One region of the Paenibacillus sp. MDV22-iso6 genome, then DNA from elsewhere that is predicted to be linked to it. Evidence: riboswitches for the same ligand, from Rfam matches in the RefSeq annotation. Region 1 holds a riboswitch; each other region holds the start of a gene.
What was found. Region 1 has a riboswitch for cyclic di-AMP ahead of AC4PM4_RS16560 (C40 family peptidase). Riboswitches for the same ligand answer to the same signal wherever they lie in the genome.
Positions count from the first base shown of each region.

Region 2: another riboswitch for cyclic di-AMP. It lies ahead of AC4PM4_RS24205 (3D domain-containing protein); the one in region 1 lies ahead of AC4PM4_RS16560 (C40 family peptidase).
Region 3: another riboswitch for cyclic di-AMP. It lies ahead of AC4PM4_RS08765 (HAD family hydrolase); the one in region 1 lies ahead of AC4PM4_RS16560 (C40 family peptidase).
Region 4: another riboswitch for cyclic di-AMP. It lies ahead of AC4PM4_RS30215 (C40 family peptidase); the one in region 1 lies ahead of AC4PM4_RS16560 (C40 family peptidase).

Region 1 covers NZ_JBZVDZ010000005.1:362,672-370,311, forward strand. The annotation lists gene AC4PM4_RS16545 (X2-like carbohydrate binding domain-containing protein) at 1-929, opposite strand, end outside; tRNA gene AC4PM4_RS16550 (tRNA-Leu) at 1,260-1,343, opposite strand; gene pelA (pectate lyase) at 1,461-2,420, opposite strand; cyclic di-AMP (ydaO/yuaA leader) riboswitch at 2,834-2,965, shown strand; gene AC4PM4_RS16560 (C40 family peptidase) at 2,971-3,435, shown strand; gene AC4PM4_RS16565 (carboxymuconolactone decarboxylase family protein) at 3,540-3,869, opposite strand; gene AC4PM4_RS16570 (hypothetical protein) at 3,987-4,205, opposite strand; gene AC4PM4_RS16575 (hypothetical protein) at 4,329-4,658, opposite strand; gene AC4PM4_RS16580 (xanthine phosphoribosyltransferase) at 4,757-5,338, opposite strand; gene AC4PM4_RS16585 (YkvI family membrane protein) at 5,543-6,601, shown strand; gene AC4PM4_RS16590 (glycosyltransferase family 4 protein) at 6,692-7,640, opposite strand, start outside.
Region 2 covers NZ_JBZVDZ010000009.1:105,813-113,452, forward strand. The annotation lists gene hlpB (HNH nuclease-like protein HlpB) at 140-430, shown strand; gene AC4PM4_RS24175 (DUF4247 domain-containing protein) at 544-1,290, opposite strand; gene AC4PM4_RS24180 (DUF4178 domain-containing protein) at 1,302-1,808, opposite strand; gene AC4PM4_RS24185 (DUF350 domain-containing protein) at 1,832-2,233, opposite strand; gene AC4PM4_RS24190 (PspA/IM30 family protein) at 2,329-3,000, opposite strand; gene lpdD (prenylated flavin chaperone LpdD) at 3,130-3,474, opposite strand; gene AC4PM4_RS24200 (polysaccharide deacetylase family protein) at 3,622-4,410, shown strand; gene AC4PM4_RS24205 (3D domain-containing protein) at 4,543-5,211, opposite strand; cyclic di-AMP (ydaO/yuaA leader) riboswitch at 5,214-5,410, opposite strand; gene AC4PM4_RS24210 (amino acid ABC transporter ATP-binding protein) at 5,696-6,418, opposite strand; gene AC4PM4_RS24215 (ABC transporter substrate-binding protein/permease) at 6,405-7,640, opposite strand, start outside.
Region 3 covers NZ_JBZVDZ010000002.1:557,637-565,276, reverse strand. The annotation lists gene AC4PM4_RS08780 (organic hydroperoxide resistance protein) at 1-98, opposite strand, end outside; gene AC4PM4_RS08775 (Nramp family divalent metal transporter) at 545-1,840, shown strand; gene AC4PM4_RS08770 (HAD family hydrolase) at 1,981-2,673, opposite strand; gene AC4PM4_RS08765 (HAD family hydrolase) at 2,839-3,234, opposite strand; cyclic di-AMP (ydaO/yuaA leader) riboswitch at 3,355-3,530, opposite strand; gene AC4PM4_RS08760 (glutathione peroxidase) at 3,898-4,374, shown strand; partial or broken gene AC4PM4_RS08755 (hypothetical protein) at 4,356-4,454, opposite strand; tRNA gene AC4PM4_RS08750 (tRNA-Leu) at 4,526-4,608, opposite strand; gene AC4PM4_RS08745 (urease accessory protein UreF) at 5,030-5,731, shown strand; gene AC4PM4_RS08740 (hypothetical protein) at 6,009-6,212, shown strand; gene AC4PM4_RS08735 (nitrogen regulation protein NR(II)) at 6,240-6,893, shown strand; gene urtE (urea ABC transporter ATP-binding subunit UrtE) at 6,919-7,614, opposite strand; gene urtD (urea ABC transporter ATP-binding protein UrtD) at 7,592-7,640, opposite strand, start outside.
Region 4 covers NZ_JBZVDZ010000018.1:29,148-36,787, forward strand. The annotation lists gene AC4PM4_RS30210 (hypothetical protein) at 10-852, shown strand; cyclic di-AMP (ydaO/yuaA leader) riboswitch at 1,105-1,242, shown strand; gene AC4PM4_RS30215 (C40 family peptidase) at 1,246-1,716, shown strand; gene AC4PM4_RS30220 (GNAT family N-acetyltransferase) at 2,116-2,610, shown strand; gene AC4PM4_RS30225 (c-type cytochrome) at 2,761-3,120, shown strand; gene rbsK (ribokinase) at 3,445-4,446, opposite strand; gene AC4PM4_RS30235 (4a-hydroxytetrahydrobiopterin dehydratase) at 4,476-4,772, opposite strand; gene AC4PM4_RS30240 (hypothetical protein) at 5,026-5,319, opposite strand; gene motA (flagellar motor stator protein MotA) at 5,554-6,354, shown strand; gene motB (flagellar motor protein MotB) at 6,341-7,159, shown strand; gene rluF (23S rRNA pseudouridine(2604) synthase RluF) at 7,299-7,640, opposite strand, start outside.

The DNA of each region.
Region 1 (7,640 bases):
CCATTCCCGACATTCAGTGAATCGAAGTCGTTCCAGCCTCCGGGACCTGCATCCCGCCACCAGAGGGCAGCGATGGGGAACAAGCGGGAAATACTCGACCATTCGGTCAATCCCTTACTGCTGTCGTAAGCTTCAACGTCCCAGTCGATCCTCCAGCCGTTTGCATACTTTTTCCAGAAGTCCACGTAATTGTGATCAAGCGCCCAGGAAAGCTCAAACCAGATGTTATTTCTGTCCAGGGCTTTGGACCATGCCTCCACATCACCACGTGCATCCCGGCTCAGATTATTGATTCCCGATCCTGGCGTCACACTGTCGAATTTGACAAAGTTGATACCCCACTCGCCAAGAAGATCCGCGATGGAGTCAATATACTTCTGTGAGCAAGGGTTCGAAAAATCAATTTTGTACGTGTACGAATCCCAAGCATCCATAACAACGAGCGGTTTTACTGCAATATCTTGCATACGACATGCCCCGCCCGACCCATAAACCTCAAGATTTTTATCATAGGCGGTGATTGATAATCCCGGAATCAGATAGATTCCGATCTTCTGTCCGTTATTATGGACGTAATCAATGACCTCCTGAAATCCATTTGGATAAAGAACAGTACTCGGAATAGGACGGCCGTATTCATCTTCGTCACCGTTCCAGCCAGCATCAATATTAATGTATTCATATCCATGGGCTTGCAGCTTCTCACGCATGGCGTCCGATTGCTTCTTAATACTCTCGGCCGATGTCCAGTTACCCGGCCCGTCATATACCTGCATGCTGTAACTGCTCCAACCCATATACGGCTTTTGGGCCAGACTCTTATCTGCTGCTTGTGCCACATTACCTGTCGTTCCCATAATCCCGAACTGCACCGCCGCAATCATAAATACCATGAAACACATTGCCATCCTTTTTCCGATTCGTTTCAAATTATCCCTACCCCCTCTGAATTTGGTCATTCAAATTCCTGTTGATAGCGCTTCCACACGAGAAGAGAATAGTGGATGAGGCATTCCCAAGATAGGTACAATTCGGTATTTTACGTACAATTAACCTGAAATATAGGGGCAAACCGTCGCAGAACAAACATATTTCCATTAATGGATAAATAAACAAATGGAAACTTCATCTTTGCTCAAGCCGAGGGAATGGGTTGAAAAGAATCAGGAAAAGCAAAGATCAAAATCTGTAAACAAATAAAAAAGGTTCCGAGAGTGGCAGCAATGCCATTCTAGGAACCTTTTTCGTGTTACATATGATGCGGTCGAGAGGACTCGAACCTCCACGGGGGTTAGCCCACACGGACCTGAACCGTGCGCGTCTGCCAATTCCGCCACGACCGCGTATGTCTTATCTCCGAGAAATTATATCGCGGCGACAAGAGATAATATATCATGTGCAGGTAATTAGTGTCAACAAAAAAATATAATTTCAGTTTCAATGATAAAGCTTTTTATAAATTATATCTTTGAAGGCCAGTTGCCATACCAGGCATACCCGCCTCTTCTTTCCTTATCGATATCGCTGAGTTTGTATTTCAAAACCCCATCACGTCCTACGAAGATCGGTTTATCCGTTCCAATTTCGTAAAAACGTGCCCATATTGGCGCTGCACCTGAATCAGCTACGAGTTTGCTATCTCCGTTTTCTCTGACATACTTGTATCCTGTAATTTTCACGTTGTTGAACCAGGCTTCTGCCGCTTGAATGGAAACCTTAATTTTCGAGTTCGACGGTCTTGTTTTCAAAAACTTTACAATCGTACTGCTCTCTCCAGCACTTAGAGAAGGCACTTCATAAATCCTTGCTCCTGCAGGTTTTAGGGAGCTGGAATCATGCTGCTGTCCCCATGCAGTCAGTTTACCATTTGCTACAACCTGTGTATTGAGAATAGCATCTACACCTTTGGCAACTGATTTTTTACTGCGATCCGCAAGAGAGCTGTCGATGAATGAGAAATCACCTTTACGTGCACCTACTTCATCCAGCATGTACATGACATTAATCATGGCATCGTCGTTGAAGGTAATGTGTTTGTGATAGCCTGAGCTCTGGTATACTTGTGGCCATCCTCCATTGGAGTACTGCATATTTAACAAAAAGTTGATTCCTTTGATGGCAGCAGCCGAATATCGCGGATCATTTGTCTTTTTAAATTCCTTGGCTAATCTTCTAATTTCTGAGTATGTAGCTTTATTATCAATCGTAGATTTGGCCCACTCACCACTTGTTTCTTTGTAATCCTTCTTCCATCCCCCGTCAGGACGTTGATTCTTCAAAATATCTGAGATACTTGCTGTCGTTCCAGATGCGTCTGCAGCAGATACCTTAGCAGCAGGCTGAAATACCATTCCGACAACAGAGAAAATCATTGTACATGCCATTACCAAAGATGCAAACCTTGCTTGTGCCTTCAACATCGTTTAGAACACTCCCCAATTCATTTTCTGCAAACTGTTTTCCTTGAGCGTCTCCCCTCCTTATATTTGTTTTTAAACTCAAACTATTTCTTTTCATCCAATAAGTGGATTATACAAAAAGAATTCTATGCAAAACAATGAATTTTGTCAATAATTGCAACAATATGTAACAAATTCTTTGTCTTAACCTATAGGTATCGTCTAATCGAAATGTGAGAAAGCCAATAAATTATCCAATTTTTCTCCATTTGAAACAGTAGTTACTTTTTTGTCATCTATTAAAACCCAATATTCGAGTTATTTCTACATAAATAGCGATAATTCCGTTAACATTGAGATGATAAGAAGTGTTCAAAATCGGTTTGACATTTTCGCATTTATGCAATATAGTTTCAAAAGGTTACAAAAACTTAATTATTCATTTGCCGAGTTTCATGTTTGAAAACGGGGGAACCATTTTGGGTGAATTATTCTTATACATAGGAAATATAGGGAACCTTCTACCGAACCCTTAGCTAACTCCGTAGGCATCGAAGGGAGAACAAAAATTTTGAAAAAGCTTATCATCTCCATTTTTGGAGCAGCAGTTCTACTTACATCCGGTGCAGCAAGCACAGAGGCAAGCAGTATCAACACCGTCGTTAACAACATGACAGGCATACCTTACAAATGGGGCGGCACAACAATGGCCGGATTTGATTGCTCTGGATTTATGAGATATATTTTCAACAAATATAGCATTGAATTACCACGCACTTCCCAGCAACAAGCTAAGGCCGGAACTCCGGTATCCAAAGCTAATCTGCGTACTGGTGACATGGTATTCTTTAATACGATGGGCAATGGCATTTCACATACAGGTGTATATATCGGGGGCGGACAGTTCGCTCATGCTTCAAGCAGCAAGGGTGTCAGCATCACACAATTATCCAATCCTTACTTCAATGATCGTTACGTAACAGCACGCCGGGTAACAGGACAATTTATGTATAACAAAATGCTGGGCAAAATATAAGTTTGATTTGATATAGCGCTAAGAGGAGGCTCCGGTTGAATCCGGGACCTCCTCTTTGTTTGGGGCTTTTGTTTACAAATCCGGTGTGCTGTAGACTTCTATACTTAATGTAAAGCCTTCTGTACTCTCATTGCACCCTGAGACAGCGCATGGCCTCCGCCTACCGCTCCAGCCACAGCAACCGTCTCCATAATCTCCTGATCGGTCGCTCCTTTGGCACGTGCCTCTTCCACATGGTAAAACGTACATACCTCATTGTTCGCAAACAGTCCAATACCCAGCGCAATCAGCTGTTTGGTCTTGGCATCAATCGCCCCTGCCTGAAAGCATTCTCCAGTGAACTCATGATAAGACTTCACCACTGCTGGTAGCACATCGCTTAATTCACCAATCTGATCTTTATAGGCATGAACCTTATCATTCATCAGTGTCATGGTTACCGCACATCCTCTCGGCTGATATGTTACAAGCTCTCACTGTACCTATCTTCTCTCCCGAGAGGTGTAATTATGCCAAAACATCCATGGTAAATGAACCTAAATAGGCATGTCCTATTCTTCGAGCAGGCTCTCGCGTGGTTCGCTGAACAATTGATATCGATAATTCCGATCAAGCTTGACCACACGACGATTCTGACGGCGAATGAGTACCTGCTCCCCGTCCCAAGCCACTACAATACCTGTCACATCATTGGACTGAATCTCGTCCCGTACTACCCTTACTTTTTCACCCGATAAACGCAGTGCATCCAATTGTGCATCACTGATCATATTTATGGCGCCTACTTTCCCAAAAAAATTATTTACAAAAAGAGACCTAAATGAAAAGTCATTTAGGTCTCACGTGACTGTATTGGACTGTCATGTCATTCGAAAGTATGTCCCGACTGAAAGTTACCGCTGCGCGTGCTCTTTGCTGTCGTTCTTCTCAAACCAAAAATCAAGCACTTTGGCGGACATCACACGTTCTTCAAGGTACTCCACTTGATGCGGTGTAAATTGTTCTTTCCAAGAGAAGGACAACTCTTCGCACAAGCCTACAATCGTCAGCAATTCTGACCAGGCAACGTAGCGTTTGTACCAGAAAAATTGAGGATGTTCAATCATATAGGGATAAAGGTCATCGAATTCCGTATGTTTACAATCCAGGGCACGCTCAAAATGTACTTTCGATTCCGCCAGCTTATCAATAAAAAATTGTTCTGTTGCCGGTTGGTTACCCATGGTGTTGCCTCCTCTCCCTAACATAACCCCATTATAAATGAAATCAGCGGTCATGCAAAGGCATTGTTATAAAAATAGGCACTTTTTCCTTTAAAAAGTCACAATTCGTTATCGTCAAATTGCACGGTGCCATCGTTCAGTGAACGAATGCGCACCAACGCTTCAACCGGGATACCCTGCTCACGAATAGTGCGCGCTCCGGCCTGAAAACATTTTTCGACCACGACACCGAATCCGACCAGTTCCGCACCCGAACGTTCGATAATTTTGATGACACCACGAGCGGCATCGCCATTCGCAATGATATCGTCAATAAACAAAATACGGTCATTCTCATGAATATATTCACGGGACACCATAATATCTGTTACGATCCCTTTCGTAAAAGAAGGTACTCTTTCACAGTAGGCGTCGGGGTCAGCCAAAAGTGTTTTTTTGCGACGGGCAAATACCAGAGGAACACCCAGTTCATGTGCGGCAGCAAAGGCGACCGGAATCCCGGAAGACTCCACTGTAATGACCCGAGTTACACCACTCTCACGAAAACGAGCGGCAAATTCACGTCCCATTTCCATCGTCAATGCAGGATCAATCTGGTGATTCAGCAGACCATCCAGCTTCAGCACCTGATCTGACATGACTACACCTTCTTGTAAAATTCGTTGTTTCAATACTTCCATAATTTGACCTCCCAAGCCTATCCTATGACGTAAAAGTATCATAGATCCGGCTATCAGTTCAAGCGAAATTGCCTTTGCTCTTGTCCAGAGCATAGAAATGACCCTATGTCACACTTCAATTGTCATGACTTTGATGGGTCAAGCATACCTTGTACCATGGCACCCGCATGTCCAAACTATTCAGGGGCCTGAGAGGGGAAACGCATGAAACAGGCATTTCGGGTGCTGCAGATCGCATTTACATACATTGGAACGGTAGTAGGAGCCGGCTTTGCAACAGGACAGGAGATATTGCAGTTTTTTACCCAGTATGGCAAATGGGCCACCATTACCATTGGCTTATCGACCATGCTCTTTGTCTGGTTAGGTACAAAAATGATGCTGATTGCCCATGATACCGGCTCGCGCTCATACGAAGATCTCAACAAGCATCTATTCGGTCATAAAGCAGGAAACTGGATTACCTGGGTTACCCTTCTTATTCTCATCGGAGTAAACAGTGTCATGCTGGCCGGAGCAGGGTCGGTCTTTGTAGAGCATCTGGGGCTTCATTACCAGACCGGACTGATTGTTACCCTTATCGGTACATATCTGCTGCTTGGACGGGGCATTCAGGCTATTCTGCAAATGAACAGTATCGTAGTGCCAATGATGCTCCTGCTCTCTCTGCTTATGATCACCAGCACCATACATCATCCCGGCGCAAACCGATTTATTACATTAACCACGGACAGCAATCCAATCCAGGTCTGGTTATCTCCTCTGTTGTATACTTCATTCAACCTGGCACTTGCCCAAGCTGTTCTTGTTCCGGTGGGGAATCAGATTCGCAGCCGAAAGGTACTGAAATGGGGCGGCGTTCTGGGCGGGATTGGTGTAGGATTCATGCTTATGGCAGCCCACTTCGCCATGTCAGCCCAGATGCCTGGCATCACGCAATTTGAAATTCCAATGGGCAGCATTGCCTTTCAACTTGGATGGGTAGTCCAGTCTATCTATGTATCCCTGATTTTTATGGAAATCTTCAGTACATTTGTAGCCGATATTTATGGAATGACCCTCCAACTCAGACAGCATGTCCACGTACATCCCAAACTAATCATACTGGCTATCATGCTGCTATGTTATTCGCTTAGCCAGTTTGGGTTCAGCTCCCTGCTCTCTATCCTTTACCCCATTTTCGGCAGTTTGGCACTGGTCTGGGGTGCAAAATTAGTAATGGATCGATGGGGAAGCTTTCGAGGTCGTAACAAACACCTATAACAACGTATTTTTGTTGCGAAGTATCATTTCCCTAAACATAAAAAAAGCCGCTGTTCACACAGCGGCTTCCTTCTTTTCCCTTTCCAGAAGTTAAAACTGGCTCGAGAATTGCAAATACATTTTTTTCAGTTCATTGACCGATCTACCCAAAGAGTAATGGGTTTTGGCCTTCTCGCATGCCGAACGAGCGAGCTCATAACGGTACGCCGGGTCAACCATCACCTTCTCCAGCGCTTCTGCCAGTGCAGACGGATCTTCTGAAGGCACCAGCAAGCCGTTACTGCCGTTCTCAATCTGTTCGGGTATGCCGCCAACATCTGTACCTACAAGGGCAAGACAGCTAAGCGCTGCTTCCGCGAAAACAGACCCGAACGCCTCCGCCCGTGAAGGAAGTACAAAGATATCAAAAAATGGCATGAATTCCTCAGGGTGCAGCGTGTAACCATAAAAAATAGTCTCATTATAAATGCCCAGCCGCTGGGCCAATTCTTCCAAGTCTGGACGGATCGGTCCGTCCCCAATAATATGAAGCACATAATCATGTCCCCGGGCTTTCAGTTCGGCACAGGCTTTGAACAGAATATCCAGCCCTTTCGCCGGAACCAGACGGCATACCGTGACCAACTGTGGTATCGCATTCTCATGGGGAATTGGCTTAAACCTTTTCTCATCAAAACCATTCGGAATCACACCGATAACATCGGGATGCTGTACATAAGGCGCCAGATAACGACGGAAAGAATCCGATACCGTTAACAATCGCTCCGCCTGGTGCTCCAGCTCACCATAGATGGCCAGCAGGAATTGATGCTCCGGTCCGTTCGGCTCAATGCGTCCATTCAGTATCAGCTCTCGCTCATAACTGGAGTGGATCGTTTGAATGAGAGGAACATCCGGGAAAACCTTCTTCATTGCAAGCCCCGCAATAGGATGATGGGCATGAATCAGATCGTAAGGCTTCTGAATACGCAGCTTGGTCCACCACAAATAATCCCGGTAGGTTTGCATATATTTTTGCACGACAGGACTATCCTGATAC
Region 2 (7,640 bases), on a different contig from region 1:
AGAACCTCCCTGGGTCATTTGTTCATATTTAAAAAGTGTAGCCCGAAAGCTAGGTCATGACAAGTACTCTCTAACAACCCATTCACATGAAAGACGAATGGACAGACCATAATATGTAAGAGAAAAGGAGCTGAACTATATGAATCAACGATGCGCTTTATGTGGAAGGGAGCCTGTCGAGACAACAGTCCATCACCTGACACCGAAAGAAATGGGCGGAACGCACATGCCTACTGCCGATCTGTGTATCCCTTGCCACAAACAAATTCATTCTCTGTATACCAATCGAGATATTATTACCTTAGGTTTAACTGAAATACAGGCACTAAGGAAAGATGAGCGCATCGCGCCTTATATCCGCTGGATTCGCAAACAACCTGCCACAACCATTCCTCGTGTTCGAAAGTCCCATCATGTCCGCAAATCGTAAAACAAAAAGAACAGCGTCCAAGGTCACTTTCAGTGGCTTAGCTCGCTCCACCTTACCTTTTCACTGTTCTTCTGCGAATGATTTAATATTGCGGGCCCGAGTCATGATTAATGCTACCTACGCCTCATGATTCGGCCGCCGCCAACCCTTGTTTTGGGCTTTTTATAGGAGCTCTTCGGTGAATCAAACAATCCTCCAAGGCCACCACTGCTTTTATTACGATCAATTGTGCCTTTGCTTTGTTCCTTATTTCGGCTGAATAATCCTCCACCGGAGCCTACACTTGAATCCTTATCGCTGCCACGGCGGGTAATCGACCCCTTCCGGTCAACGGTAATCGGTGGAGCAACCTTTTTATCTTTACTCGTCGGTGTCCGATAAGAACCTTCACTTGGTTTGTACGTGTCCTTGTTCGTATAACCACGATACGTACCGGACCCTCTACCCCCAAACGAATCAAACAAATTACCAATTAATGTTGCGGTTAAGTAACCTTGCAAAAAGGACGAATCATAATTCTGCCGAACATATTCTTTGGAATCCACTTCAACCAAGGTGTCTTCCGCTTTATTCGGGTCTTGCTGCAAATGATAATACTGGTCCTGATATACCAGGAACATCCGCTCTGTATTTTCCGCCGAGATCTGATCCGGCTTCCGCTGTTCAGATAATTCCTGAGCGACCTCTGGAACGGTACGATCGGCAGCTCGGTACACATAGGATGTCGTGTTACCACTGCCGCTGACCGATTCAAGCGGATATGTGTCCTGAACGGAAGGTGCTCCGCACGCGGACAGCAGCGACATCACAAGGCTGAGGACCAGCATTAATTTTAATCCATGTGCCAAGCGCTTTTTCATTGGAACCTCTCCTAGCTCGAACGAATCACTTTGATATCCGCAGGAAGAATGGACTCACCCTCATACAGCGTAAATCTTCTGTCTTGCCACTCCACACGCAAAAGCATATTATCATCAGACTGATATTGCCATACTAATTGTTCCCCAGCCTGACCATAGGGTGTCCTGCCTGCAGTGGTTACCATTCCTCCGTATTCTTCCTCCAGATGATACGCACGTCCATCCAGATCCAGCAATGTGGGCACCTCATCCGGTGCATCGAGACGGCCATCAATGGGTGTATAGAGGGCATACCGGGTCATTTCCCGTTCTTCAATATGCAAATGTCGGATTGCCGTACCATCCTGCAACGTGAGGACAGCCGCATTCCGCGCTCGATGATGTACCCGCCCAACCACTTCATAGGTGACCAGCGAAACCTCACAGATATCACCTGGTGCCAGCTGAAGCATTGTTTTCTCTGCCTTAGGCGGTTCAGGTTTGGCTATTATTCCTTTAATCCGTTTCCACACACTCATACCCATTACTCCTGTTCTTTATCTTATAAACAAGCTGCAATAATTAATGCGCCCACGATATGTAGTGCACCCGAGAACAAACCGTAACCTGTCTTGCCCTGCTGTATTCCCGTATCCAGATCCAGGTTGGCCCATCTCCGAATCATAAAGTGAACCACACTCTCCAGAATTAGCAAAATGATAAATGAAACAACGGATACCAGCAACGCTTCTCCAAGATGACCCGCTGTCGAAATGGAGGTGGCGAGTACATATCCCTGAGCAAACAGCTTCATAACCATACGTGTTGTAACGGCCATATTGCCTGCCTTCACTTCGGCAAAATCCTTATACTTCGTGAACAAAGAATCCACATACATTAAGACAAACAGCAAAACCGAACCCGATAACGTCCAGACCAGCATTGCCAAAATGTTCAAATCCATTTACATAGCCCCCACATCTCAACATGAACCGCAATTAAAAGCGAAGGAGAAACGCTGGTCTCTCCTCCGCTGGTGCCCCTGCTTGCTTACAAGGTTTAGTTCTTATTTTCGTATTGCTTCATCAATGCTGCCAGTTCATCCTCAACAGCCTGATCCTTGCCCAGCTTCTCGAACTCATCATCCAGCGATTTTCCTTTGGACGACATCTCATTGCTAGCTTCAGCCTGAGCTTCCATCTGCATCATTTTTTCTTCCATACGCTTCATGCCGGCACTTGCAGTATCGGAGCCAAATCCGTTCAGCGCCTTGTTGATTTCGGTTTGAGCTTTTGCAGCGTTGTAGCGCGCAACCAATGTTTCACGTTTATTTTTCATTTGGGTCAATTGTTTGCGCATTTCGTCCAGCTTGCCACGAAGGTTATCGGCAGAAGCCTTGTTTTGATCATAGCTTGTTTTGTATTCAGCCATCTTCTCTTCAGCCACTTTTTTCTCTTCCAGTGCCCGACGAGCCAAATCCATATTCTGTGCACGCGCTGCTGTATGTGCTTGCTCCTCACGTTTCTTCACGAGAGCTTCCTGTTCTTCGAACAGCTGCTTGAATTTCTTCTCAATAGCGATCTGTGCAGCAACAGCTTTCTCCGCATCTTCCAGATCTTCCTGCATATCTCGGATATATTGATCCGTCATCTTGATCGGATCTTCTGCCTTGTCAATAATAGAGTTAATGTTAGACATTGTTAAATCGCGCAATCGTTTGAAAATGGACATTATGGTATTCCTCCTAGTCGATAGTTCATCCTTGTATATAAACATACATACGTGGCAATGTTCTACTCGTTTCAATTTTAACAAAAAAAATCATAAAAAACGATTTTAGCCTACTTAGCGTCCATCGAACTATTGAATCAGTTGACTAGTTTGGCACAGCTCCTCATCAAGCAGCTTCTCTGCAGTCTGCACAATCTCATCAATCTGCATGCGCGTAATTGCATCAAAGTGAATCCCCATAATCACGGTCACGGTTACTTTTAAATGTAGGGCGGCCTTACGTGCGAGCCTTTCACACAGCTCTTGCTCTTTATGCCCCGGAATATGCATCGTAGCCCCGCTTACCCGCTCACGGTCCGGATAAAAGGTTGCTACTGCTCCAATATGTGATCTGCCTCCAGTTACCATAAACACCTTGTCTTCCCCTGCCTCAATCACCTGTAAACGAACGGAATTTAAATCGTATGTACTCATCCTGCTCCACCTGTCCTTTTCTATATATATGGTGGAATTATGGCTCCGATTTAATGAATCAGCAATGAAACATCTCACAATATGCATAAATACGGATGGCCCCGGGCATACCAAAGAGAACGCAATTTGGGAAAAGGAGGCACTAACATGCGTATACGCCTCATAATGTTATCCATCATGGTCATTCTTCTGGGGGGAAGTTACGCTCCTGCTCAGTTATGGGCTTCTTCAAGTCCGCAAACCGAACCTGCTTCGAAGTCTGATTCTTCCGAAGAAGAACAGTTGACTCTGGGACAGCTCAGACAAAAATATGCGGATACGTTCAAAACCAATGGCCCCTCAACAAAAAAGGTCGCTCTGACTTTTGATGACGTACCTGATCCACGGTTCACCCCGCAGGTACTGGATATTCTAAAAAAATACAAGGTACGGGCTACATTTTTCATTGTGGGAAATCGCGCTGAGAAACATCCGGATTTAGTGAAACGCATGGTGAAGGAAGGGCATATTGTTGGCAATCACAGCTACAATCACCCGGAGTTCAGTAAATTGTCCATGAATGCATTTCGCAAACAAATCTTACATACCGGAGATATTATTCGTAATCTGGCGGGCTACACTCCCAAAATGATTCGTCCACCTTATGGCGACATTAATGAGCAACAGCTGCAATGGGCGGCCAAACAACATTACAGCATTGTGAATTGGAACGTCGATTCCCTGGACTGGAAGGGCCTCTCCAAAGAGGAAGTCAAACAAAACATCCTGTCGGCCGTTAAACCAGGTTCCATTGTTCTGCAACATGCAGGAGGCGGTGTCGGATCGAAGCTGAGTGGTACCATCGAGGCGTTGCCTGAAGTTATCGAGGAATTGCGAAACCGCGGGTACGAGCTGGTGACTTTGGACGAAATGCTGGAACTGCCAAAGGGTAAATAGGTCAAGATCCCTGAAGTTGGATATTCAAAAGGGTGTTCTTCCATCACATTATTGTGATGGAAGAACACCCTTTATTGTTTAATTTAGATATAGTTGGAGTCACATATGATGATGTGCAGCTACGCTTTGATTTTATTTCAAAATGTAAAGTTCAACATCCTGAATACCAAATGTGCTCACGGATTGCTTGCTGCCAGGAATAAAGATATCGATCTTGTGACCTTTAATGGCACTACCCACATCACGAGCCGTTGCGACAAATGCCTGTTTTGGCAGTCCGGGATGTGTATGACCTGTCACCAGTACCTTTGTACCCAATGGAATGATACTCGGGTCTACTGCAATGGTACCCAATTCAAGCGGATTACCGAAGTAATCCACAGCACCCCATCCTCCATTTTCGGAAGCGTCTGCGGAGTATGCTGTTGCTTTGACGTCGACAGCTTTGCTGTAATCAAACGTTTTACCCCAGGCTTGTACAACTTTACTATCTGCATTAACGTCAAGGCTTGCGGCAGTTACCGTTTTGGCCTCCGTTTTAGCTGCTGCAGCAGAAGCTGTGTTCGTTGTTTTACCAGGGATCGTAATTTTCAAACCACCATAAATGTTGTAAGCTGAAATGTCATTGTTAGCTTTAATAAGAGCGTTAAGTCCAACTCCATATTGTTTGGATAAGGTGTAGAAGGTATCCCCCTCTTTGGCCACATGAACTGAATCAGCATGAGCCGGAACGGCCTGAATGAGCATTGCTGCTGTCAGCAAAGCTGTTGCTGTTTTGGCTATACGTTTCTTGTTAATCATGGTCTTCCTCCCTCATTATGCCTGCGAAGTTAGTTGTCGGATTCGGATGGAGGAAACCACCCTATAGGTTCAATTACATTAATAATTTATGTAGCCCTAATTCACCCCAAGCCGTGTGCAAATGATTCTTCCCCAAGCACACTCTGCATCGTTACATCCCCCACACTCCCAACTCCGGAAGTTTCGGCAGGAACAAATATATCACAACTTTGTAACCAAGAGTCGTAGTAAATGTTACCATCTGGCTAATTCACTTCAATATTTTTGCTGAATTCAAGCGACTTTTTCAAAAAAATGTCTATTTGAGCTTATATCGTTGATGACAGAAACGTTACTTTTTATGTAAATCCGTGCGTATTCACACGCAACAAAACAATCCCTGCCGACAGGTCGCCGACAGGGATCTATGAGGGAATAAGAATTCTCATCCACAGTATATATTTTGCATTTTCATCCAATTCATCCTAATGATGACTCGGATGTATTAGAGCACTTTAGCAAGGAAGTCACGTGTACGTGCATGCTTAGGCTCACCAAACACTTCAGCAGGTGTTCCTTCTTCTACAATAACCCCACCATCCATAAACAGGATGCGGTCCCCTACTTCGCGTGCGAAGCCCATCTCATGCGTTACAATAACCATGGTCATGCCGCCCTCTGCAAGCCGCTTCATGACATCCAGTACTTCACCGACCATTTCAGGGTCCAGTGCTGAAGTAGGCTCGTCAAACAGCATGACATGCGGCTGCATCGCAAGCGCTCTTGCAATAGCGATCCGTTGTTTCTGTCCTCCGGACAGCTGATTAGGATAAGCGTCTTTTTTGTCAGACAGGCCAACCGTCTTCAGCAAATCTGCGCAGATTAGTTCCGCTTCCTGTGCAGATTGTTTTTTCACTTTAATGGGAGCAATCGTAATGTTCTGCTGCACCGTTTTGTGCGGGAACAGATTGAAATGCTGGAATACCATCCCCATTTTTTCACGAGTTGCATTAATGTTGTGTTTAGGGTCAGTGATCGAAACTCCCTCAAAGTCAATCTCACCGGAAGTAGGCTGCTCCAATAAGTTAAGACAGCGCAAAAAGGTACTTTTCCCCGATCCGGACGGACCGATGACCACGACAACCTCGCCTTTACCAATTGTTACGTTAATGCCCTTGAGCACATCGTTATTTCCATATGATTTGTGTAATTGTCTAACGTCTATCACTTGCACTCAACTTCCTTTCCAGTCGACCCAGCAGCTTGGACAAAATGAACGTCAGCACAAAGTAAATGGCCGCTGCAATCAGGAATGGATTCATTCCTTGGTACGTAATGTTTTTGACTACACTTGCCTGGTACATAATGTCCACCATACCAATAACCGAGATGATGGAAGATTCCTTGATAATGGTCACGAACTCATTACCGATCGCCGGCAACACCGCTTTAAACGCTTGTGGAAGCACGATGAAGCGCATTGCCGCACCTCTGCCCATTCCCAGGGAACGAGCTGCTTCCAACTGGCCTCGATCCACACCCTGTATACCAGCGCGGAAAATCTCGGCAAGATAGGCACCACTATTAATGGATAGTGTGATAATTCCCGCCTGAAGAGCCGAGAAATTAATTCCAAAGGTCAATGAAACACCGTAATAGATAATCATCAATTGCACCAGCATTGGCGTCCCACGAATGAGCTCAACATAAGCTGTTCCGATCCAGCGCAAAATGGCGATGTCATGCAGACGGAACAAACAGATGATCAGACCGATGATAACACCGAAAAATACACCAAGTGCAGAAAGCAGCAATGTGTACCCTAATCCCGTGGCATAAAAGCTTTTGTATTGCCAAAATACTTCAAAAATATTTTGTTTACTCTTCTCTGCCATCAACTGGCTTGCCTCGGTAACCAACTGATCGATTTTATTTTCGCTTTTCAGACGTTCGAGCGTTCCGTTCACTGCATTCAGCAATTCCGTATTGCCCTTACGAATCCCGATTGCCGCTTCGGCCTGCTCTTCATCCGGAATAGCCGGTGCTAATCCAATCACATCATCCAGATAACCGGCAGCCACCGTATCTTCAACGATCGCAGCATTTACACGATTGGTCTGCAATTGCAGCACGATATCAGATATTTTATCAAGTGCTGTCAGTTTTGCGCCTGGGATTCCCTGGCCAATCGTTTCCTGAATGGAGCCTTTTTGAACACCAATTTTTTCATTTTCCAGATCAGCCATGGTTGGATATTTATCTATATCCGCATTGCGAATCATGATAACTTGCTTTGATTTATAATAGGTATCGGAGAAGTCAATGCTTTGTCTACGATCATCTGTTGGCGTCATTCCCGAGATGACCATATCCACACGACCACTCTGCAACGCAGGAAGAAGTCCGTCAAAACCCATATCCTCTATTACAAGTTCTGCGCCAAGATCGGC
Region 3 (7,640 bases), on a different contig from region 1:
GGCATTTTCAGATCATGCTTGAGCACGCCATCCGAAGAAGCCACCGAACCTGTACGTCCACCTTTAACTGTCGCTGTTGCTGTATATAAAGCTTCCATTAAGAATCTCTCCTTCACCTTTAAGTTTTTTGTTGCCTACAATTCAATTTAAACTTCTGGCTCATTTTGAAACGTTGTTGCTCCTTATTCAGCTTTTACATCTTTATCTTTTTCATGCATTGGGGATGAACACAGGTAATTTATCCAGGGTTGGGTAATATACTAAGGCACAATTCACTCTCCGGTAAATTTTGTCCTCATACACAAAAGTTGCACTAGACAAAAATAATTGAAGGAGTACAATGTAAGTATCAACATAAACGTTTAGACATATTTGAAGTCGTTTAATTACGCTTTTAAGATTTTGGTTTCAATGTTCCAATTTAATCAAAGGAATGACACCGTTCCTCTTCATATAGAATATCAATACTTCAAAGTCGGGTGATTATATTATGAGTAAAAAAAATCCGTTCAACACTCCTTCAAATGAGCCATTGGCTGCGGGCATGGCCCCATCTCTCGGGGAAGCCCACAGCTCCATGAAGGTGCCTCAGAACGCTGCTTGGTGGAAAAAGTTCCTTGCTTTTGTTGGACCGGGTTACCTCGTTGCCGTTGGATATATGGATCCTGGGAACTGGGCAACGGATATTGCGGGTGGTTCACAATTCGGTTATACGTTATTGTCCGTTATTCTGATTTCGAACTTAATGGCAGTTGTGTTACAGTCTCTCGCTGGCAAGCTCGGGATTGTCACAGGACGGGATTTGGCGCAAGCCTGCCGCGAACGATTTAGCATGCCTGTTGTAATCGTGTTATGGATTTTGTGTGAGCTTGCGATTGCAGCCACCGACCTTGCCGAGGTTATTGGTTCAGCCATCGCGCTCAAGCTGCTGTTCAACATCCCCATGTTATACGGCGTCATTATTACCGCTGTCGATGTACTGGTCATTCTTTTGCTGCAAAATAAAGGCTTTCGCGCATTGGAATCCCTCGTAATTGTACTGATGGCTACCATCGCCCTCTGCTTCGGGATTGACCTGTTTCTCGCTAAACCGGATATGGGTGGCGTCATGCATGGTTTCGTACCGAATGTTGAGATTTTGCAAAATCCGGCTATGCTCTACATCGCCATCGGGATTATCGGTGCAACCGTGATGCCCCATAATCTGTATCTGCATTCTTCCATTGTGCAGACCCGTCAGATTGAACAGACGCCAAAAGGAAAAAAAGAAGCGATTCTGTATTCCACCATGGATTCAACCATCGCTTTAACGCTAGCTCTGTTCATTAATGCAGCCATCCTGATTGTGTCTGCTGCCGTGTTTCATAGTGCGGGTATGACCCAGGTGGCGGAAATTACAGATGCTTACCATCTGTTGACACCTCTGCTGGGAACCACCATCGCCAGCATCCTGTTCGGTGTAGCCCTGCTGGCTTCAGGCCAAAACTCAACACTCACCGGCACGTTGTCCGGACAGATTGTAATGGAAGGCTTCCTGAACATTCGTATTCCAGCGTGGCTTCGTCGACTGGTTACACGTCTGATCGCTATCATCCCGGCCGTCATCGTAACAGCCATTGCTGGAGAGCACGGAACAGAAGAACTGTTGATTCTTAGCCAGGTTGTGCTGTCTCTGCAGCTACCCTTTGCCGTCATTCCGCTGGTAATGTTTACGAGTGACAAAAAAAGCATGGGGGCTTTTGCCAACAAGCTGTGGCTCAAAATCATCTCCTGGATCATTGCCGGAGTTATCGTTGTCCTGAATGTGTATCTGATTATCCAGACCATTCTGTTGTTCTAGGTTAAACGGAATTACGCCGTATTTTGTCTAACTCAAAAAGGCTGATCAACTCAAGTAACGTACCCCTTGAGACGATCAGCCTTTTATATGTTAGAGCAGCAGCCTAATTATACCGAATAGTTCATAAATACTGCTCTTATTTAGTTGTCTGAATTTTGAGTTACCATTAACAAAGGAAGAAGTTGCTCCAGTGATTCAATAGTCCAGTCTGGACGCTCTGCATCCGCAAGCTCCGGCTGGAATCTGCCATAACCCTGCAAAATCCGGATCGTGTGCATACCCAGCTTCTTAGCCGGAATAATATCATTATCAATCCTGTCGCCGATCATGACCGCTTCCTCAGGTTTGCATCCCGCCTGTTTCAACGCTACAGCATACAATTCAGGATCAGGCTTGGACACTCCTTCTTCAGCCGAACAGGCCAGCACATCCACATACTTGCGCAAGCCGTAGCTATCCAGCCGATTTTCCGTCCCCGGACTCTGATTGGCAATGATACCAATCTTATAGTGTTGCGACAACGTCTGGAGAACAGCGTCGGCTGACGCGAAGGGGCGCTCAAGCTCTTTGCGGAACTTCAGCTTCTCCTGTATCTGTTCCCGGTGCCCCTCGTCGCTGATAAGGGTACGAATAGCCAATTTCATCGGCCATTGCTCGTAATTTCGGTAGGAGGCGGCAAATAGTTCTCGCACCGTCTGCATCTCCACCTGATAACCAAGCGCACAAGCTTCACGAACGAACTGACCGATAATATCATCTACCGGCTCCCATTCGTCCACGAGCGTATCCCCCACATCAAAGAACAACCATTGTATTCCACGTACATCCGGCACGCCTATTCCTCCTCGTTAGCCACAGGAAATCCATATCCCTATTTCCCAAACCATAAAAAAGAAGACCCACCAACATGCATGAGTCTCCTCAAGTTTCCGTTTATTTATGATTTCAATTATAACAGGCAGCTGGCACTGGATCAATCACAGGAATAGTACTAGCCACTAGCCATTCAGTAGAAACCCAACTTCCCCATTCAAGGAATATACAATACGGTCTGCTCCCATTCCCCGATAGATCCCTTTGGGGTGGCTTTGTTCCGTAATGACACACAGGGACTTGGATGTCCAGGAGCGGCAGATCTGTAAATATCGACAGGTCAGGTTTAGGCTATTTTCAAAAATAAAAACATTGCCGACACTACCTTGCGGCAAAAACCATTTCTGAGCAGCAGCTGTGTTCATGCGAATGACATGCTCCACACCAATCCTCCGGAGCCTGCGCTCTTCCCCTGCACTGTTGGTCAGAACGGCAAACGGCATTTTTTTGTACATCAGCAATTTGATAAATTTACGTCCTGCTTCATTTGGAGCAGTCACTAAGATCATCTCTTTATCCATCATTCGTTCCTCCCTTGGCGTGAAAAGACAACAAAAAAGAAGCGTGGGGGACCAAGGCCTCCCGGACGCTTCTTCAATAATCCATAGCAAAAAGACACTATGAACCAGCGTACGGCTTGTTGCCTCTCCCTTTAACGCTTACGAGGTTAGCTGACGGATTCGGGCGCGAGAGTCGCCCTATTTCCGGCTGTCACCGGAAAATTCACCCCATGGATGCCTACTGTCCTGGACAGTTCATCCTGTTGGTTCCCCCGTTTCCCACCCATGAATGAATGGAAACTCAGCGATTAAAACATCGTTCTTTTATAATCATTAATCAGAGCGATATTATCGTTTGTTTCGTTTTTCATGTAAAATTTAATTTAAATTGGAATTACGATATGAATCATACACCCGTGCCATATTGGTGTAAAGTCTGCGCAGATCACCGAATCGACGGATTTTTGCCATTACACATCAATAATAGCGCTTACAACGTATCCATTCTCTACCCATCTCATCAAAGCTCTCTAATTCTCTCTTTAGCGAAATTCAGGTAGCAAATCAGTCACAGATCATACACGACAGCTTCAAATTGAGTTAAAAAAGCAATATTAATTTTGCATTATTTAATTGTAATCAATATAATAGAAGAAAGAAGAATATGAAATGGAGGCGATTTTCATGTCAGTCTACGACTACAAAGTAAACACCCTTCGCGGTCAGGAAGTTGAAATGTCCAACTATCGTGACAAAGTACTGCTTATCGTGAATACAGCAAGCCAATGCGGCCTCACACCTCAATTCAAAGGTCTGCAAGAGCTTCAGGATAAGTTTAAAGACTCCCCATTCGAAGTTCTTGGTTTTCCAAGCAACCAGTTTGCACAGGAAAAAGGCTCTTCTGATGATATTGCCGAGTTCTGCCAGATGAACTATGGTGTTAGCTTCCCGATGTTTGAGAAGATCGATGTGAATGGTTCAAGCGCTCACCCTCTATTCCAGCACCTTACCAAAGAAGCACCAGGCGTACTCGGCTCCAAAGCCATCAAATGGAACTTCACCAAATTCCTTGTGGATCAGAACGGACGTGTTCTGAAACGGTATGCTCCCAAAACAACACCTGATAAAATTGAAGCGGACATCAAAGAATTGCTTAAATAACAAGTAAAGGCCATCCGACCCAGCAGACAGAATGAGCATGCATTCAGGGGAAACGGGTGACCTTTTTTTGTCTGGCCCATCTGTACTGTAAATAAAACAAAAAAAGAAGAAGCTTCCCATACGGGAAGCTTCTTCTTTATCGTTCTTATGATGCGGTCGAGAGGACTCGAACCTCCACGGGTATACACCCACTACCCCCTCAAGATAGCGTGTCTGCCATTCCACCACGACCGCATGTCGTAAATAATCGGCAACAAAATTGATTATACCCGGTTCATGTTTAAAAGTAAAGCATTTTTCTTAATATCATTTTAACTGCGCTTTTCCTTCCATAAATCGTATAATCTCGTCATTTTCTCCTACGAAGTGCATATGATTAAATTTGATCTCGTTTGTATACCCGATTAGGCCGATCACTCTACTTTATTTGTATTACCATCCTTCACATCCTCTTAGTATAAAGTAACTCATAAAGTTATATAAAATAACACTAAATAGATTTAATATTCAAAAAACAAAGAAACTATTGACAAAAAGCGGATATTTATGTGAATATATATATCATATAATTCGGATTTACAAACATAAAGCGAACCAAAAAGGAATATAAATGTTATTTAACATAACATTTAACGAACGTAGGAGGCGAAAGATTGTGAACCGTGGGAATAAGCTGCTCGATTATGTCAAACTGCTTGATTCCTCTATCCAGGTCGGAGGGTTCTCCCATTCCTTCGGTATGGATGCCCATATCGCTGAAGGTACCATTCGTAGTGTTGAAGATCTCGAATCATTCATGCGCTGTCAATTGCATCCCAGCATCGTGCGTCTGGAAGGTATGGCGATTAAAGGCATATACACCGCCGCAGATCACAAGGACGCATGGCGTACAGCCCTCATCGACAAACTCGTTCATGTCCAGCGCACCCCAGTCAATCTTAGAGAACATGCCTCCATTATGGGCAAACGACTAATTAAGCTAGCTCGCGCACTACACCCCTGGATTGATTTTAGCCATCTCGAACAAACGCTGGCTAAATATGAATCTGTTGGCTGTCTCCCCACTGTTCACGCCTGGATTAACCACCACCTCGAAATCCCTGTCGAGGAGGCGGTCCTTGGTTATCTGCATTCAGCCATGAGTGCCTGCATAACCGAAGCCTCCAAAATGATTCCCCTTAACACCGATACAACCCAGGACCTGCTGGTTCGCCTGGCCGCAGACCTGGAGCATGAATGGCATACCGTCAGCGCCTCCGCTGCGGATGGACTGGTACAACCAACCTCATTGTCCATGAAAACGTTGTTTCCAAGCTTTCACATGCTTGGAGCAGGGCTTCACGCATACAGAGCCTAATTCCCATCCCCTTTTTCTTCACACAACCCACCTCCTCACACAGTAAAATATAAAAAAACACGCCGCAACCTCATTGCTGGCGTGTTTTTTATGTCATTTATTTTGTCTATTTAACGCATTTACGCCATTTAACATATTAAAATACACTTATTTCCGTCTTTTTTAATTGTTAGATGACGCAAATACGTATATAATAAAACATACAGCTCGCATATCTATATATTTTACACCAAGAATAACCAGCTGAACACTACATTCCAACGAGGGGTGAACCCTTTTGAACAAAAAGAAACCTGTGACTCCTTTCGGATGGGCCATTAAACGACGACTAACCGAACTCCAGGTCGACCAAAAGACATTTTGTGAACAGTATGGCATTCCGCCATATCGTCTGTCCAATCTCATTCACGGTACCCGCAAAGCAACCCGGTTCAGGAACCAGGTCGCAGACATCTTGGAAATTCCAGATGATTTAAGATAAGATTTCTGCCAAGGAGGAGCTCATTTCATGAGATACTTAATATCCGATCTGGAGAGATTATCGTTCCAGTCCATTCAACACCAACTTATCATCGTCGATCACAACTGGATCATTCGAAGCTGCAACACCGCTTGGCAACATGGACTTGGGCAACTGCTTCCCAAACAGAGCGTAACAAGCCCCTCCAGAACAGCACCTGAACCGCCTCATTACCTTCACCTTGTAGAGGGGTGGACATTACGCGAGGAGAAAGCAAAAAATGCGAAGATTGTTCAGGAGTTGAAAAGTATCACTGCACCTTTTAAAGACAGTTATACATACGATATCTCCGTTCAAACTGCTCACAGCGAACAGCGATGGTTCCGTATGGAACTCACCCCATTGATTCAGGCCGACCCATCCCTGCTGTCTGATCTTGCACTGATTGCACACACGGATGTTACCGAACAGAAACAGACAGAACGCCAATTGAAGAAGGCTCTGTCTGAAGTGCGCACTTTGCGTGGACTGCTTCCCATCTGCGCTGTCTGCAAACAGATTAAGGATGAACAGGACAGCTGGAACTCTGTTGAAAGTTATTTGGAGAAGCACACCCATGCCGAATTCACTCATGATATCTGCCCGGATTGCATCCGAAGACTATATCCGAAGTACTCCAACATTCTGGACAAACGCTCCTGAACTCATCCTACGCCATGAACCTTAGCTAGACAGACAGATGGTGCTCAAACTGCGACATATCCAGCTCTCGCGGTGCTCCTTGCAGTGCAATTGCCCCTTTGTCCATTACATAGATATAATCTGCAGCACCGCGTACAAAATCAATGCTTTGCTCCACCAGCAAGATGGAGATCTCACCCTTTTCCTTAATTTGCAAAATGACCTGCCGGATGTCCTCTACGATGGAAGGCTGAATACCTTCTGTCGGTTCATCCAGAAGCAATAATCCCGGCCGGGCAGCCAGTGCGCGGGCAAATGCCAACTGCTGTTGCTGCCCACCACTTAGATCACCACCCTGCCGTCCATACATCGTGGCAAGCACCGGAAACATCGCAAGTACATCCTCCGGGAACATCTTTACACCCGCTGCACTTGTCTCCAGACCCAGCAGCAGATTTTCTTTTACCGTAAGCTGCGGGAATATTTCCCGCCCCTGCGGCACATATCCAATCCCCGACCTGGCCCGTTTGGCCGGATCGTGGGTGGATAATTCCTGACCTTTCCACTGAATACTTCCCTTGCGCGTTTTAAGAAGCCCCATCAACGTCTTCATCAAGGTGGTTTTCCCCACACCATTACGTCCCATCAGGCATACTACCTGACCTGGCTCGACATCCAGATTCACACCGCGCAGCACATTGCTTTCCCCATAGCCGGACTCAATTCGTTGCAGCGACAGCATGGTCATCCCTCCTTTTGCCCAGGTAG
Region 4 (7,640 bases), on a different contig from region 1:
GTGGATACAGTGAAAGCGAAAATACGTGAAGGCTGGTTTCTCGTCCGTCAGCATATGTTCATTGCGGCACTCTTATTTCTCTATCAATTAGTATGGGGATACTTTCTTTATCGAATGGTGCAGTCAGCTGTGGTTCCGCTGCTCCTGCGTTATCCTGACCCTGATACAGGGGAACTCAGTACGATTTTATTTAAAATGGAGAGCCAACTCGGTCTGACAACGAATCCGGAGGTTCACCGCTATTTATGGATTTTAGGGGCTATGCTGCTGATACGGATTCTGATTAGCCCACTCATTCAGGCAGGGCTGCTCTACTCGCTCCAGCATTATAACCATTCGGAAGAGCGCATTCCATTCATTCGCGGTATCAAAAATTTATGGAAACCGATGCTGTTGCTCCACACCATTCGGACTATATTACTGCTGCTACCCGCTTATTGGCTCGCGCCAAAGCTCTATTCCATCTTTATGGAAGGTTTTCATTCCCTCCATCTGCTCTTGCCTGGTATTCCCTATGTTGCTGGTTGGATTGTATACGGGTGGGTTATCCATCATGTCCTACTGTACATGCAGTTTGGTATCTCAGCTCCCGATGGGGAAGGCGGAGCACGTGGTACGTTTCAAGCTATATGGATTGCACTACGCCAAGTCATCACTCTAATCGGCATTGCTGTCCTGCTGGGCGGCCTTCATCTGTTGGTCTTTGGTGCCTTTACTTCAGCTTCATGGTTACTAACCGGCTTAACTGGTCTTATACTACAACAAACGTATCCACTTGCCCGGTGCTTGCTGAGCCTGTGGAAAATATGTGCCCATTTCCGCCTATGGCAGTCCAACTCGGTCAAAGATTAAATTAAACGGTTAAAAACGGTTACCATCTCTATGTAAAGTTGTATTCTTCAAATGCCGTTAAACAAGCAAACCTCGACCTTTCCCCGTCAAAGGTCGAGGGTTTTTTTGTTAATTTTGTTGTTAAACGTTGCCAAAGTGATATACCTCTGTTACAATAATCGCAGTGAGTTTTTAGTAACAACTTTGTAATCTTTACCTTCATATTTGTAACTACTTAAAATTTAATCGTCATTTCTTGATTTCGCAGGTGCATAACTAGCATAGCCAAATTCCTAGCACCTGGGAAGCGGGGGAACCAGTTATGGGTGAATTGATCTTGCAACAGAGGGATCATAGGGGACCTTCAACCGAATCCTTAAGCTAACCTCGCAGGCATTGGAAGGGGTATATCTCTTGTTTAAGAAGAAATTAACCGCAGCTGTACTCAGCCTCACATTCGCATTATCGCTTGGAGCAGGCAGCGCATTCGCAGATTCGAAAATGGACCAAGTTATTGATTCAGCAATGGGGACTACATACAAAAGCGGAGGAACAACGCTTAACGGCTTTGACTGCTCTGGATTCACAAGTTATGTATTCGACAAGCTGGGCATTGATCTGGCTCGCCAATCGAGTTCACAATTCGACATGGGTGATTCGGTATCCCGGATGGAAATGAGACCAGGTGATCTGGTATTCTTCAATACAACGGGCAAAGGGGTCTCGCACGTAGGGATCTTTGTAGGGAATGGGAAGTTTGCACACTCCTCTTCTTCCAAAGGAGTTACAATTAGCGAATTAAGCGAAAGCTATTGGGCCAACCGCTATGTTGGCGCTAAACGTATTATGAGCACGGACGCATATGAGACATTGGCCATTGAATAGGGACAAGCCGAGCAACGTCATGCTGTAACAATAACTTTACTGTAACGAAGCATAATAGAACCGTCTGGTACATTCTCCGCAGGAATGTTATCCGGCGGTTTTTTTGTGCTTCGTTTCCTTAACATATTCGGGATAGCTATCAAACCTAATTTTAACTTTTTTTAAAGCTATTTTTCATTGCTTCGCCCGTGCTCTTATAATGTTTTTACCCATCCCACTATAATATAAACGAAATTACCGGAACTTTTGTTTCACTTTTTTTCAAAAACGAGGACTTGCCAAATGAACGCCTCTTTTGTAGAGTGAAAACAAGCTTAGATATGGAATGACATATGTATATGTATATGGACAAATCAAAATCATTATAGCTTGTTCACAATGAGAGGAGCGTGCAGTTGTATGGATGAAGCCCCTGTGACGTTTCACGTTGTGCCCATGCAAGAAGAACACGCGGAACTAATCTGCGATTGGCAGTATGACCCGCCTTATAATATTTATAGCTGGCTGCCCTGGGAGCAGATGAAAGCACTTGAAGTGGAATTCGGCGATCCCAAGCTACGGAAAGAACAATATGCGGTGGTGCTGGGAGAGGATCAGCAGATTTGCGGTTTTGCTCAGTACTTCCCTCTTGAAGGTGTAACCCGCATCGGACTTGGCATGCACCCCGATCGATGTGGTCATGGTCAAGGAACGGCTTTTGTCTCGGCCATTGTGCAGGAAGCCATTCGCCGGAACCCTGCAAACGAAATTGATCTGGAAGTTCTGACCTGGAATGACCGGGCTATTCGTGTCTATCTCAAAGCCGGATTTGTTACGCAGGATACATACGAACGACAGACACCGGGTGGTTTGAAACCTTTTTACTGTATGGTCTATGAAGGTCCACGCGAATAACTAGGGCTTGAAATCACCCCAAAAAGTCCCCGGTTATGTGATTAGTTCAAAAAATTACCACAAAATGCTATGATGTCACTACAGGTTCCGTTATAATGATATGGATAGTTTCAAGTTAGATGATCTTTCATTCTGGAGGGGACATAAGGGATGCACAAATGGATCATGAGCGGGGTATTTTTTGCAGCGTGCGCTTTAGCTATTGTACTAATGTTTACGCTTCCAGGGAAAGAGGAAGTTGCAGAAGAAGCGAAACCGACGATGCCGCAAGTTACAATGGATGCAGGACAGGCTGAGGCACTGGTCAAAGCAAACTGTATTACCTGCCACGGTGATCAGCTTCAAGGGGGCATGGGCCCTAGTCTGCAGAAGATTGGCAGCCAGGACGATGTGGAGAAGATTTATACGACCATCGTCAAAGGTAAAAGCGGCGGTATGCCTTCGTTCAAAGACAAGCTGAAGGATGAAGAAATCGCGAATATTGCGATGTGGCTGGCGGAGAAGAAGTAATCCAAGATGTTCAAGGCGATCAGTTTGTGGCAGGGGGCATGTATAGAGAGTGTGATGGCTTCAATCATCCTCTGCTCTTTACTCATGCTCTAAACCACGCTGGCGCTAGACGCGCAACGTAGTCAACCCTTATTGGTAATACAGGGTTACTCGTTTTATCAATGGTCATACAGACAAGAGGCTCTTACTCTCCCGTACTGGGAAGTAAGAGCCTCTTGGTCATTTCAGGGATGCTCCGATGAAAACATCCACCATGCTATGGCTAAATAGAGGCATTAGCGTATCCTTCCAGCCTGCCTCTGATTCACCTAAAGTATGCATATATTACTGGGTCTTTGCCTTCTGCTCGGCAAGGAAAGCCTGCACTTCACGTGCGGACGGCATCCCGGACTGGGCGCCGAGCTTCGTCACCGACAACGCGGCTGCGCCCATGGCGAAGCTTACCGCCGCGTCCAGCGTCTCTCCGCGCGCGAGGGCTACTGCCAGCGCGCCGTTGAAGCAATCGCCAGCGCCGGTCGTGTCGACGGCGCTTACGGCGTAGCCGGGCGCACGGCACGCGCCGGCACGCTCTGCCTGAACGCGGCCGCTAGACGCTGCCGCGTACACAGCCCCCTCGGGGCCGAGCGTCGTGACGACAGCGGCCCCGAGGGATGCGGCGAGCTCTGCGACCGCCGCATCCACGTCTTCCGGCCGGAGATCATCCCGGCCGGTGAGCACGGCGAGCTCACTGCGGTTCGGCGTGACGACGTCGACGCACCGCAGGAGCTCCTGGGGCAGACCCGGCACCGCAGGCGCCGGGTTGAGTACCACCAATGCGCTGCCTTCAGCCGCCAGTTGGGCGGCGCGGGTGACCGCAGGCAGCGGGATCTCCAGCTGCAGCAGCACCGCTGCGGCTGCAGTCAGGCTTTTTACCGTATCCGCCTCTTCCAGCATCGCAGGCATAACCTGCCCATTCGCTCCAGGAATAACAATAATCCGGTTATCTCCTTTGGAGAGCCAGATGGAGGCCGTACCTGTAACGGTATCATCCAGAATGCGAACTTGCGAGGCATCCGCCCCGCTTTCCGTTAGACTGTGCAACAGGCGTTCACCAAAACCATCCGAACCTACGGCACCAATCATCGTAGTCTGTCCACCCAGTCGTGCAGCAGCAACCGCCTGATTGGCGCCTTTGCCCCCGGCCAAATAGTGCAGTTCCTCCCCACTCACCGTCTCGCCTTCCTCAGGAATGATGTCTGTCTTCACCACCAGATCCATATTAAGGCTGCCTACGACAGCAATAAGAGGTTTGTTCTGATTATCGTCTGACATGTATGCTTCACTCATTTCCGGTAGTGCGATATAACCGATCCAGGTTATTCCGACCTCATTTTCTCAAAAGCCTCATTATATTGCTCTGCTTCTTTAATATCTACAGATGTGATGCCACCTTCATCCCATGATGTGAGACGCAGTGTGACTGTTGTATAGTCAATCGTAATGAAAGGGTGATGATTGAACGCTTCCGAAATCGCTGCGACCTCGTCCACAAATGCAATCCCTTTCATGTAGTTGGAAAATACGAACTTGCGGACAATCCATCGTCCCTCTTCCAGTTCCCAGCCTTCCAGCCTTCCCAGATGAGCTTCGACTTCCTCTTGCGAAAAAACCATACGTTATCTTCCTCCCCATATGATGGCTTATCACAGACAACTGTCCATGCTGCCACCGAAACCTTTGGTGCTACCCATAGCAACCCAAACGCATAGGTCCACCGCCCTGCGGTTCGCCCGTTTCATGACTATCATCTTACCACGGACAAGCCTCAAATTCCAATAGTACAAATGGCGCTAGATCCACTAACCATAAGGCTTTAGGGAGATTTTCCAACTCGGTTTTCCATGCAAAATATCTTATAGGAGCATACTAAATGAGCGGTACAAAAGTCAGTTCTTCTTCCCCAATTAAGATATGAATTCGGTGCTGATCCTTGTCATGAATGACCACTCCACTTCCTACCGGAATGACCGACTCCTCACCCAGTGCATAGAACAGATCTTCCGCCAATGCCTCATCCACTTCGAGTTGCTCTGTTACACCAAGGCGTGACCATTCTTCCTCATCCATTTCAAAGAAAACATAGCGGTCCGGTATTCGGCCTATAGCCTCTGTCAAATCTGTCAATATTCCTTCATAATCTCGTCCATGCTTTACGCCCATTGGCTTTTCACTCCTATTTAGCCCCTAAGGAGCAGATTTGATCTTATTATACCTGAAAATAACCCTTAAAAAAAAAGGCCATCTGGTCGATAAATACTATACATGACCGTTTTAACTGTTTCTGCAACCCTAAAGGATGCCTAACATTAAACGGATTGCGGTGTAACGTTCGTCCGGAAGCCCGAATAAAGCCGCTTGAAAGGATTCAATTTTATCTCATGGATGAGGTGTATGATGGAAATTTCAACGATTATCGGACTAGTTTTAGGGCTGGTTTCACTTGTAGTGGGTATGTTCCTGAAGGGTGCGCCCCTTATCAACCTGGTTAACAACCCAGCAGCCTACGTTATTATTTTTGTTGGTACGGCAGCAACTATTTTCATGGCATTTCCCATGTCTGAAGTTAAAAAAATCCCCAAGCTATTCGGGGTACTGTTCAAAAAGCAACAACTGATTGACCGTGTTTCTCTAATCGGCACATTTATGGACTGGGCTTCCACCACCCGTCGTGAAGGTTTGCTTGCACTTGAATCGAAAGTCGAAGATATTGATGATCAGTTCCTGCGCGGCGGTATGCGTATGATTATTGACGGCAATGATCAGGAATTTGTAAGTGATGTACTCATGGAAGATATTCATGCTACAGAAGAGCGCCATCGTGGCGGTGCCTTGATCTTCGCGCAAGCGGGGATGTATGCACCAACACTCGGGGTACTCGGGGCCGTTGTAGGCCTCATCGCAGCGCTTGCCGATCTCAGTGATATGGAAAAGCTCTCGCATGCAATTGCAGCGGCGTTTATCGCGACACTTCTCGGTATCTTTAGTGGTTACGTGTTGTGGCATCCGATGTCCAATAAACTGAAGCGGATGTCCAAAAAAGAGATGGAAATCAAGCTGATGATGGTTGAAGGCTTGTTATCCATACAATCTGGTGTATCCACCATTGCCATTAATCAAAAATTATCTGTATTCCTGACACCTTCCGAACGTAGACAGTTGGAAGAGAAGGAGGGCTCATCAGGTGAAAAAGGCTAAAAAACACGAACCGCATGAAGAACATATAGACGAGAGTTGGTTGCTTCCCTACTCCGACTTAATGACGTTGCTGCTCGCTCTGTTTATCACATTATTCTCTATGAGCTCTATAGATGCAACGAAGTTTGAACAGATGGCTTCCGCACTGAGCAGCGCATTGAATGGTGGTTCGGGTGTACTGGATCATACCTCCATGAACCCTACAGAATCTACTACAGATTTGGGCAAGAACAAACAGCAGCCTGAAGAAATCACCAAGAAGACAGCGGCTCAGATTACGGATGCGCAAATGGCCCAGAAAGAACAGGAAGATCTGGAGAAACTCAAGAAACAGCTTGATCAATATATTCAGAAAAATGGGCTTTCCGATCAGCTGAATACCAAGCTGAATCAGTCTGAGCTCAAAATCACGATCAGTGATAACGCCCTGTTCTCCTCAGGCCGGGCTGATGTTAAACCCGAGTCACGCTCGCTGGCCAAAGCCATCTCGAGCATGCTGCAGGAGTTCCCGGAATATGAAGTCGTTGTGTCTGGCCATACTGATAATGTTCCCATTTCGAACAGCCAATATAAGGATAACTGGGATTTGAGTGCCGATCGAGCACTGAATTTCCTCAAAATTCTGTTATTGAATGAGGCGCTGGACCCTTCGAAGTTCACACCTAGCGGTTATGGAGAGTATCACCCAGTCGCTAGCAACCAAACGGATGCTGGACGAGCTCAAAACCGCCGGGTAGAAGTTTCGATTATCCGGAAATATCAGAGTAACAACACGGCCGTGAAAGCAGTCGGACAAGGTAACTAAAGAATCGTTCGTTATAGCAAACTAATGCTTAAGCTTATGTCACTCTCCTTTAATACCAGGGGAGTGACTTTTTTCTATCCACTGATATGAAAAAGCGCTGCTTCCCTTGAGGGGAAGCAGCGCCTTGGACAATCATCATTTATTCCATATTATAATCTAGCAAACTGCTTAATTCCGACTTCTCTGCGGGTGTCAGTTCTCTCCAGGTCCCTGTGGCCTGTTCACCGAGATGAATGTTCATAATACGAATCCGCTTCAACTTCCGAACCTCATAGCCAAATGCACTGCACATCCGGCGAATTTGACGGTTTTTTCCCTCTGTCAGAATAATGCGGAACACCCGCTCTGATATACGAGTCACCGTACAAGGCAGCGTCATTTCGCCAAGGATCTTGACTCCTGTGCTCATGCCTCTCAAGAAACTCGGCGTTACCGCACGATCGACGGTGACAATATATTCTTTCTCATGGCGTCCTTCTGC